One region of the Aliihoeflea sp. genome, then DNA from elsewhere that is predicted to be linked to it. Evidence: predicted binding sites of a transcription regulator. Region 1 holds the regulator's gene; each other region holds the start of a gene.
The links. Region 1 encodes PhoB, which activates phosphate uptake and scavenging genes when phosphate is short. Its sites were predicted from a motif close to TGTCATNNANCTGTCAT; they were not measured.

Region 1 (2,266 bases):
GAAGAGGGCAGGGACAATGGCGGGACAACATATCGTAGCGTCCTTCGACGAGGAACTCGGGCAGATCGACCGGCTGATCCGCGACATGGGCGATCTGGGACAGGCGATGGTTCTGGCGGCGACGCAGTCGCTGCTCGAAAACGACGTGCCGCTCGCCCAGCGGGTCATTTCGGACGACGTGGTAATGGACGCGCGCCAGCGCGAGCTCGACGAGCGGGCGATCGCGCTGATCGCCAAGCGGCAGCCGATGGCGCAGGATCTGCGCGCCGTCGTCGGCGCCATCCGCATGGCGAGCGACCTCGAGCGCATTGGCGATCTGGCCAAGAACATCTCCAAGCGCGTCAGCGCGGTCGGTTCGGGCGCGATGCAGCGCAAGCTCTCCCATTCGATCGACGCGATGTCGCAACTGGTGCGCGCGCAGCTTGCTGGCGTGATCGATAATTATGTCGGCCGCAACCCGCAGGCGCTGGTGACGCTGAGGGCCGACGACGAGAATATCGACGTGCAGTATACCGCTGTCTTCCGCGAACTCCTGACCTACATGATGGAGGACCCGCGCAACATCACCGCCTGCACCCATCTCCTCTTCTGCGCCAAGAATCTGGAGCGGATCGGCGATCATGCGACCAACATCGCGGAGAACGCCTACTATGTGATGGTCGGCCAGCAATTGCCGCTCCACCGGCCGAAGCTCGACGAGACGTCGATCTCGGCCAGGCCGGCATGAGGAGCGGCCGATGATCGCGCCGAGGATCATGGTGGTCGAGGACGAGGAGCCGCTGGGCGTCCTCATCAAGTACAATCTGGAAGCCGAGGGCTACAAGGTCGAGGTGATCACGCGCGGCGACGAAGCGGAAATCCGGCTCCAGGAAACCGTGCCGGATCTGCTCGTGCTCGACTGGATGGTGCCGGCCGTCTCCGGTATCGAGCTTTGCCGGCGCCTGCGGATGCGGGCTGAAACCGAGCGCCTGCCGATCATCATGCTGACGGCGCGCGGCGAGGAAAGCGACCGGGTGCGCGGGCTTTCGACCGGCGCCGACGACTATCTCGTCAAGCCGTTCTCGACGCCCGAATTCGTCGCCCGCGTGCGCGCACTCCTGCGGCGGGCGAAGCCCGAAATCCTGTCGAGCGTGCTCAAGGTCGGCGACATCGTGCTCGACCGCGAGTCGCACCGCGTCTATCGCGATCAGGTCGAGGTCCATCTCGGCCCGACCGAATTCCGGCTGCTCGAATTCCTGATGCAGCATCCCGGCCGCGTCTTCTCGCGCGGGCAGTTGCTCGACAATGTGTGGGGCGAGACGATCTATATCGACGAGCGCACGGTCGACGTCCATGTCGGGCGTCTGCGCAAGGCGGTCAATCCGGACAGCGCGCCGGACGTCATCCGCACCATCCGCGGCGCGGGCTACTCGATCAACGAAAGCTGATCTCAGGCGCCCGCCTGCATGGTCGCGATATAGCCCGGTGCGAAGAGTTCGTTGTCGACGGCCTCCAGCGCGCGCCGCGCGCAGCCTTCGAGGATCAAGGGCATTTCGTCGGCTTCGAGGTCGAAGGAGATGACGGCGTCGTGCTGTCCTCCCGCCGTCTGGCCGATCGCCTCGCGGATCGACGGTTCCATCACGTCGAAGGCGAGTGTACCCGGCCCGACGATCGCCACCGGCGCAGGGTCGATCAGCGCGAAGAGCGAGCCCAGCCCATAGCCGATCGCCTCTCCGGCACGGGTGAAGGCGTCGCGGGCCGGTCCGTCGGCGGCACGGGCATCCTGCGCGAGTTCGAGCATTGTCTGCGGGTCGACGTCGGCATCGGCGACCGTCTGGTCGCTGCGCCCGGCCGCCTCGCGCAGGATCGCGTAATTGCCCGCATAGGCCTCGATGCAGCCGCGCCGCCCGCAGCGGCAGAGCGCGCCGCCAGGCCGGTGGATCATGTGTCCGAACTCGCCGCCCGAGGAATAGGCGCCGGTGAAGAGTTCGCCGCGCAGCACCAGCCCCATGCCGATGCCGTTCGACAGGAGCAGGGTGACGAAATTGTCGCGATAACGCTCCGGATCGCGGGCACCCAGCGCGACGGCGATCATGTTGCAGTCGTTCTGGACGGTGACGGGAAAGCCGAAGCGCCGTTCCAGAATGTCGGCGAAGGGGATGTCGCTTTCGGGCGTGATCGGCGTCCACAGCATCGCGCGGGCATCCGAATCCGTGATCCCCTGCACTGCCATCGTCATGCGCATGACGTCGTTCGGCGTGCGTCCCGCATTCTGGAGTACGGCCTC
Region 2 (2,266 bases), on a different contig from region 1:
CCGCCTCGATCCGCACGGTGAACCACGTCAAGCTTGCGGCCCTCATCGGCGCCGACGTCGCGACCGTGCCGCCGGCGACCCTCAAGGCGCTGGTCAAGCACCCGTTGACGGACAAGGGCCTCGAAACATTCCTCGCCGACTGGGCCAAGACCGGCCAGAAGATCGGCTGATCGGTCAAATCCCGAGCACAAAAAAACCCCGCTTCGAGCGGGGTTTTTTCTTACCTGCGGAACTCGGCGCCGGGGTCCCGCGCCAGATCCTCGACCGTGTGCTTTTGCAGTAGGCCCGCCACCTCGGCCGCGTCCCCCTGCAGGAGATCGGGTGCGATCGGCTTGCCGACTGTGATCTCGAACGGCCGGTTCTTCTTGTTGAGAAGCTCGTGGAACACCGTCATGTCGCGCATCTCGGTCGAGTATTTCGACAGGAAGTAGAACAGCCCCGAATTGCGCGCGGTGATGTGCGCGGGCACGACCGGCACGTTGTAACGCCGTGCCAGCGCCACGAAGGAAGGCTGCCAGGGCCGTTCCGTCAGCTTGTTCTGATTCCAGTAGGCGATGCGGCCGGACGGAAACAGCACCACGGCGCGGTCGTTGGCGAAGGCCTTGGCCGTCATTTCCAGCGTGTCGCGGCTCTTCGAATGGCTCTTCTCGCCCTGCCGCCACTCGACGGGGATGATCAGGTCGCGCAGGCCCGCCGAGACGCGCAGCGCGTCGCGATTGGCGAAGATCGACAGGTCGTCGCGCACCGGCTTCATCAGGTCGTAGACGGCGATACCGTCGGCGATGCCCGTCGGATGGCTCGGCGCCAGCACGAAGCCGCCGGTCTTCGGAATGTTGTCGAGCCCAGTCACGGTCACGTCGAGCGCCAGCAGCTTCGACAGATAGTCGAAGGCCGCGATGCCCGGCAGCGGCGCCATGTCGTTGGCCATGGAGACGGCGAGGTCATAGTCGAAATAGCGGTAGATCAGGGGCCGCAGCGCCGGCCAGGCCGGGTTGCGCGACAGATGCGTCGCACGCTCGGCGATGAGCTGGTCGACCACATGGTCGCGCGGCTTGGCCGAAGGCATCAGATAGCTGATGATCGAGGTGAGACTTAACGGCGCCTGCCGAAGATTCATTCTATGCACTCCGTCACGCGCCTTCATCGCCGAACGGGATGACGCGGCCATGACATTCTTGCAAGAATGAGTTTGGTAACAAAAAGTTCCTGAAGAACAGCGAACGTGTAGATAGCCGTCGCCATCGAACGCAATCGCAGGTCGAACCGGCGCAGCAGCACCGGACCGGCGGACGCCCACAGGCGCCCGCCTTATTGGGCCAGCTCAAGCTACGACGTTCACGATCCGCTGCGGCACGACGATGACCTTGCGCGGCGCCTTGCCTTCGAGCGCCTTCTGCACGGCGTCGAGCGCAAGCGCTGCCGCTTCCACAGCCGACTGGTCCGCGTCGCGCGCGATCGTCAGATCGCCGCGCTTCTTGCCATTGACCTGAACCGGCAGCGTGATTTCATCATCGACGGTCAGCGCCGCGTCGAATTGCGGCCAGCCTTGATCCGCGACCATGCCCTCGCCGCCCAGCGCCGCCCAGCACTCTTCTGCCAGATGCGGCATCATCGGCGCCACCATCACCAGCAGCTTGTCGAACGCGTCGCGCAGCGCCGCCTTGTCGGCATCGCTCGCCGCAGCCAACGCCTGAACGCGCGGCGCCATTGCATTGACCAGTTCGTAAAGCCGCGCGACCGCCTTGTTGAAGCCGAGCCGCTCGATATCCGCGCCAACCGCCTTCACGGTCTTGTGCGCGAGCTTGGAGATGGCGGCCGCCTCGCCCTCCCGCGCAGGCGCGCCCGAAACGCCCTTCAGCGTCTCCGAAGCTTCCGAAACCAGACGCCACACGCGCTGCACGAAGCGGTGCGCACCCTCGACGCCGGCTTCCGTCCAGATCACGTCACGGTCCGGCGGCGAATCCGACAGCATGAACCAGCGCGCCGTGTCGGCGCCGTAGGAGGCGATGATGTCGTCGGGATCGACGACGTTCTTCTTCGACTTCGACATCTTCTCGATCGATCCGATCGTGATGTCCTCACCGGTCGAAATCAGCGTCGCACGCCGCGCGCCTTCGACTTCCTCCAGCTTCACTTCGGCAGGCGTTACCCAGCCCTTCGCGCCACGATAGGTCTCGTGGACGACCATGCCCTGCGTGAAAAGCCCCTCGAACGGCTCCTCGACCACGTTCAGATGCCCCGTCGCCTTCATCGCGCGGGCGAAGAA
Region 3 (2,266 bases), on a different contig from region 1:
AGCAGCGCCAACCACGGCAGGCGCTTTTTCGACGCGTCGGCCTCTACGCTCATGGCCGTGCCTGCGAGCGCCGCCGCACGCCCCGCGTTTCGAGTTCGGCAAGCTCGCGCCGGCGCGCGCGATGGTCGGCGGCGAGCCAGACCGCGATGCCGGCGAGGACGAGAAGCGCCGCGCCATAGGCCGCGCTGACATAGGCGAGATGGTTCAAACCCTTACCTCCGCATCCGCCCGCCGCGCTGCCAGCCGGCGCATGGCGGCAACCCGCCGGCGCCAGATTTCGGTCCGCATCGCGGTCAGGTGAAAGGCCAGGAACAGCACCGTGAAGCCGAGTGCCATGACCAGCAGCGGCAACAGCATCGAGGAATGGATCGTCGGCCCGTCGAGGCGGATGACCGAGGCCGGCTGGTGCAGCGTGTTCCACCAGTCGACCGAGAACTTGATGATCGGAATGTTGATGAAACCGACCAGCGTGACGATCGCCGCCGCCTTGGCAGACCGCCCCGGATCGTCGAGCGCGCGGGTCAGCGCGATGATGCCGAGATACATGAGGAAGAGGACGAAGACGGAGGTGAGTCGCGCGTCCCAGACCCACCACGTTCCCCACATCGGCTTGCCCCAGATGGAGCCGGTGGCGAGCGCGAGCAGCGTGAAGGCGGCGCCGAGCGGCGCTGCCGCCTTGAGCGCGACGTCGGCCAGCGGATGGCGCCAGACGAGCGTGCCGAGCGCGGAAACCGCCATCAGCGAATAGCACATCATGGCAAGCCACGCGAACGGCACGTGGATATACATGATCCGGACCGTGATGCCCTGCTGGTAGTCTTCCGGCGCGGAAAAGCTCAGGACGAGGCCGACGGCCAGCATCAGCGCGGCCAGCCCGTAGATCCACGGAAGCAGGCGGTCGACGATGCCGATGAACCGCGTCGGGTTGGCGAGATCGGTCAATCTGGCTTGAGGGGCGCTCGTTTCGCTCATCGCTTCCAGATAAACCGCGGCGGTCGGCCGTGCAATCGCCGCATGATCACGCCCGTGTGCGTGAGTTCGTCGCGCGCCTCAGGCGCCGACGAGCTTCAACTTGGAATCGAAGACGTTCAGGACACGGGGCAGTTCGTGTCCGCGTTTCAGGATGGCTCCGTTCGCGGCCACGACAGAGAACGCTCCTTGCTTGCGCGCCAGAGCCGGCGTCTTCACGATCTGGAAGAGCGGAACTTCGCTTGTTCGCCGAAAGACCGAGAACAGCGCCTTGTCCTTGAGATGGTCGATGGCGTAGTCCCGCCATTCGCCGGCGGCGACCATACGGCTGTAGAGACGCAGGATCAGGTCGAGTTCGAGACGGTGAAAGGTGACGGGAAGCTCCATGCGCTCGCGGCGGGCCTCATGGAGCGGGATGAGTATTGCGGAAGAATCGGTGCCTCCGCCAAATCCGCCATCGGTCATCGGCGAACCTCCTCGTGACAGTTTCGCGACAAGGAAGGGTCGCGCGGTCGGCTGGAGATTGCAAGGCCAAATGCACTGTTGCCCCGCAGTCACACCGCCTTCACGACGCGGGACAGACTGTCCGAATTGGTGATGACCAGGCATAATTTCGCCACAATTAATCCCATTTGCGGCCCCAATCCGGGGACAGTCTGCAGCCGTTGCCTGAGACGGTTCGGTCCGACCCGGTTTCCGTAACCCCAAGCCCCCCGCCCACGGGGCCGACGTCGGATCGAACCAACTCCGGTCAACAATCCTTCAAAATCTGCGTGCATTCGCGGTCCGGTCAGGAGCCGGGCTGATGATGGATCATCGCCGCGCCGCGGATCGTTCCCGGCAGCCCGTTGGCGTTGATCTCCTGCACGAGCACGGCTACGCCGCCGCTGCTCTTCTTCTGCACCTCGTGCAGAGGCATCCGCAATTCCTGGCTCTCGCCCTGCCACATGCCCGCCGCGTGATAGGCGCGAACCGGGTGGATGTAGCTATGCGTCTGGCCGCGATTCTTGCCCTGCGTGATCGCGACATCCGCCCGTTCGTCGAAATAGAGGATGACGATCGCGGCCTCGGCCGCCACCTTCCCGCCCCCGATCCCGATCAAAAGGCTGTCGTCATTGAAGGCGAGATCGACGTCGACCGGCAGCGAATGGCCCATCTGCGCCCGACGCAGCGCCGATTCGACACGAGCGGGCTTCGAGCCCTTCACGTCGATCGAGCCATTGACCACAATCTGGGGCGTATAGACCGAACGGTTGCCGAACATGCGCGAATAGTCGCGCTGGCGCTCGGTGTTCTC

Region 2: the regulator PhoB is predicted to act here: its motif matches at 1,156-1,172, upstream of ACT6QU_RS09705 (1-acyl-sn-glycerol-3-phosphate acyltransferase).
Region 3: the regulator PhoB is predicted to act here: its motif matches at 1,449-1,465, upstream of ACT6QU_RS10700 (DUF2794 domain-containing protein).

What each region holds. Positions count from the first base shown of each region.
Region 1 is NZ_JBQVMV010000014.1:74,780-77,045, reverse strand. Features, by position in the region: gene phoU (phosphate signaling complex protein PhoU) at 17-727, shown strand; gene phoB (phosphate regulon transcriptional regulator PhoB) at 741-1,427, shown strand; gene ACT6QU_RS15200 (ROK family protein) at 1,430-2,266, opposite strand, start outside.
Region 2 is NZ_JBQVMV010000006.1:117,185-119,450, forward strand. Features, by position in the region: gene fsa (fructose-6-phosphate aldolase) at 1-170, shown strand, start outside; gene ACT6QU_RS09705 (1-acyl-sn-glycerol-3-phosphate acyltransferase) at 221-1,117, opposite strand; gene leuS (leucine--tRNA ligase) at 1,322-2,266, opposite strand, start outside.
Region 3 is NZ_JBQVMV010000007.1:139,416-141,681, forward strand. Features, by position in the region: gene ACT6QU_RS10685 (DsbE family thiol:disulfide interchange protein) at 1-53, opposite strand, end outside; gene ccmD (heme exporter protein CcmD) at 50-208, opposite strand; gene ACT6QU_RS10695 (heme ABC transporter permease) at 205-972, opposite strand; gene ACT6QU_RS10700 (DUF2794 domain-containing protein) at 1,051-1,434, opposite strand; gene ACT6QU_RS10705 (DUF1223 domain-containing protein) at 1,760-2,266, opposite strand, start outside.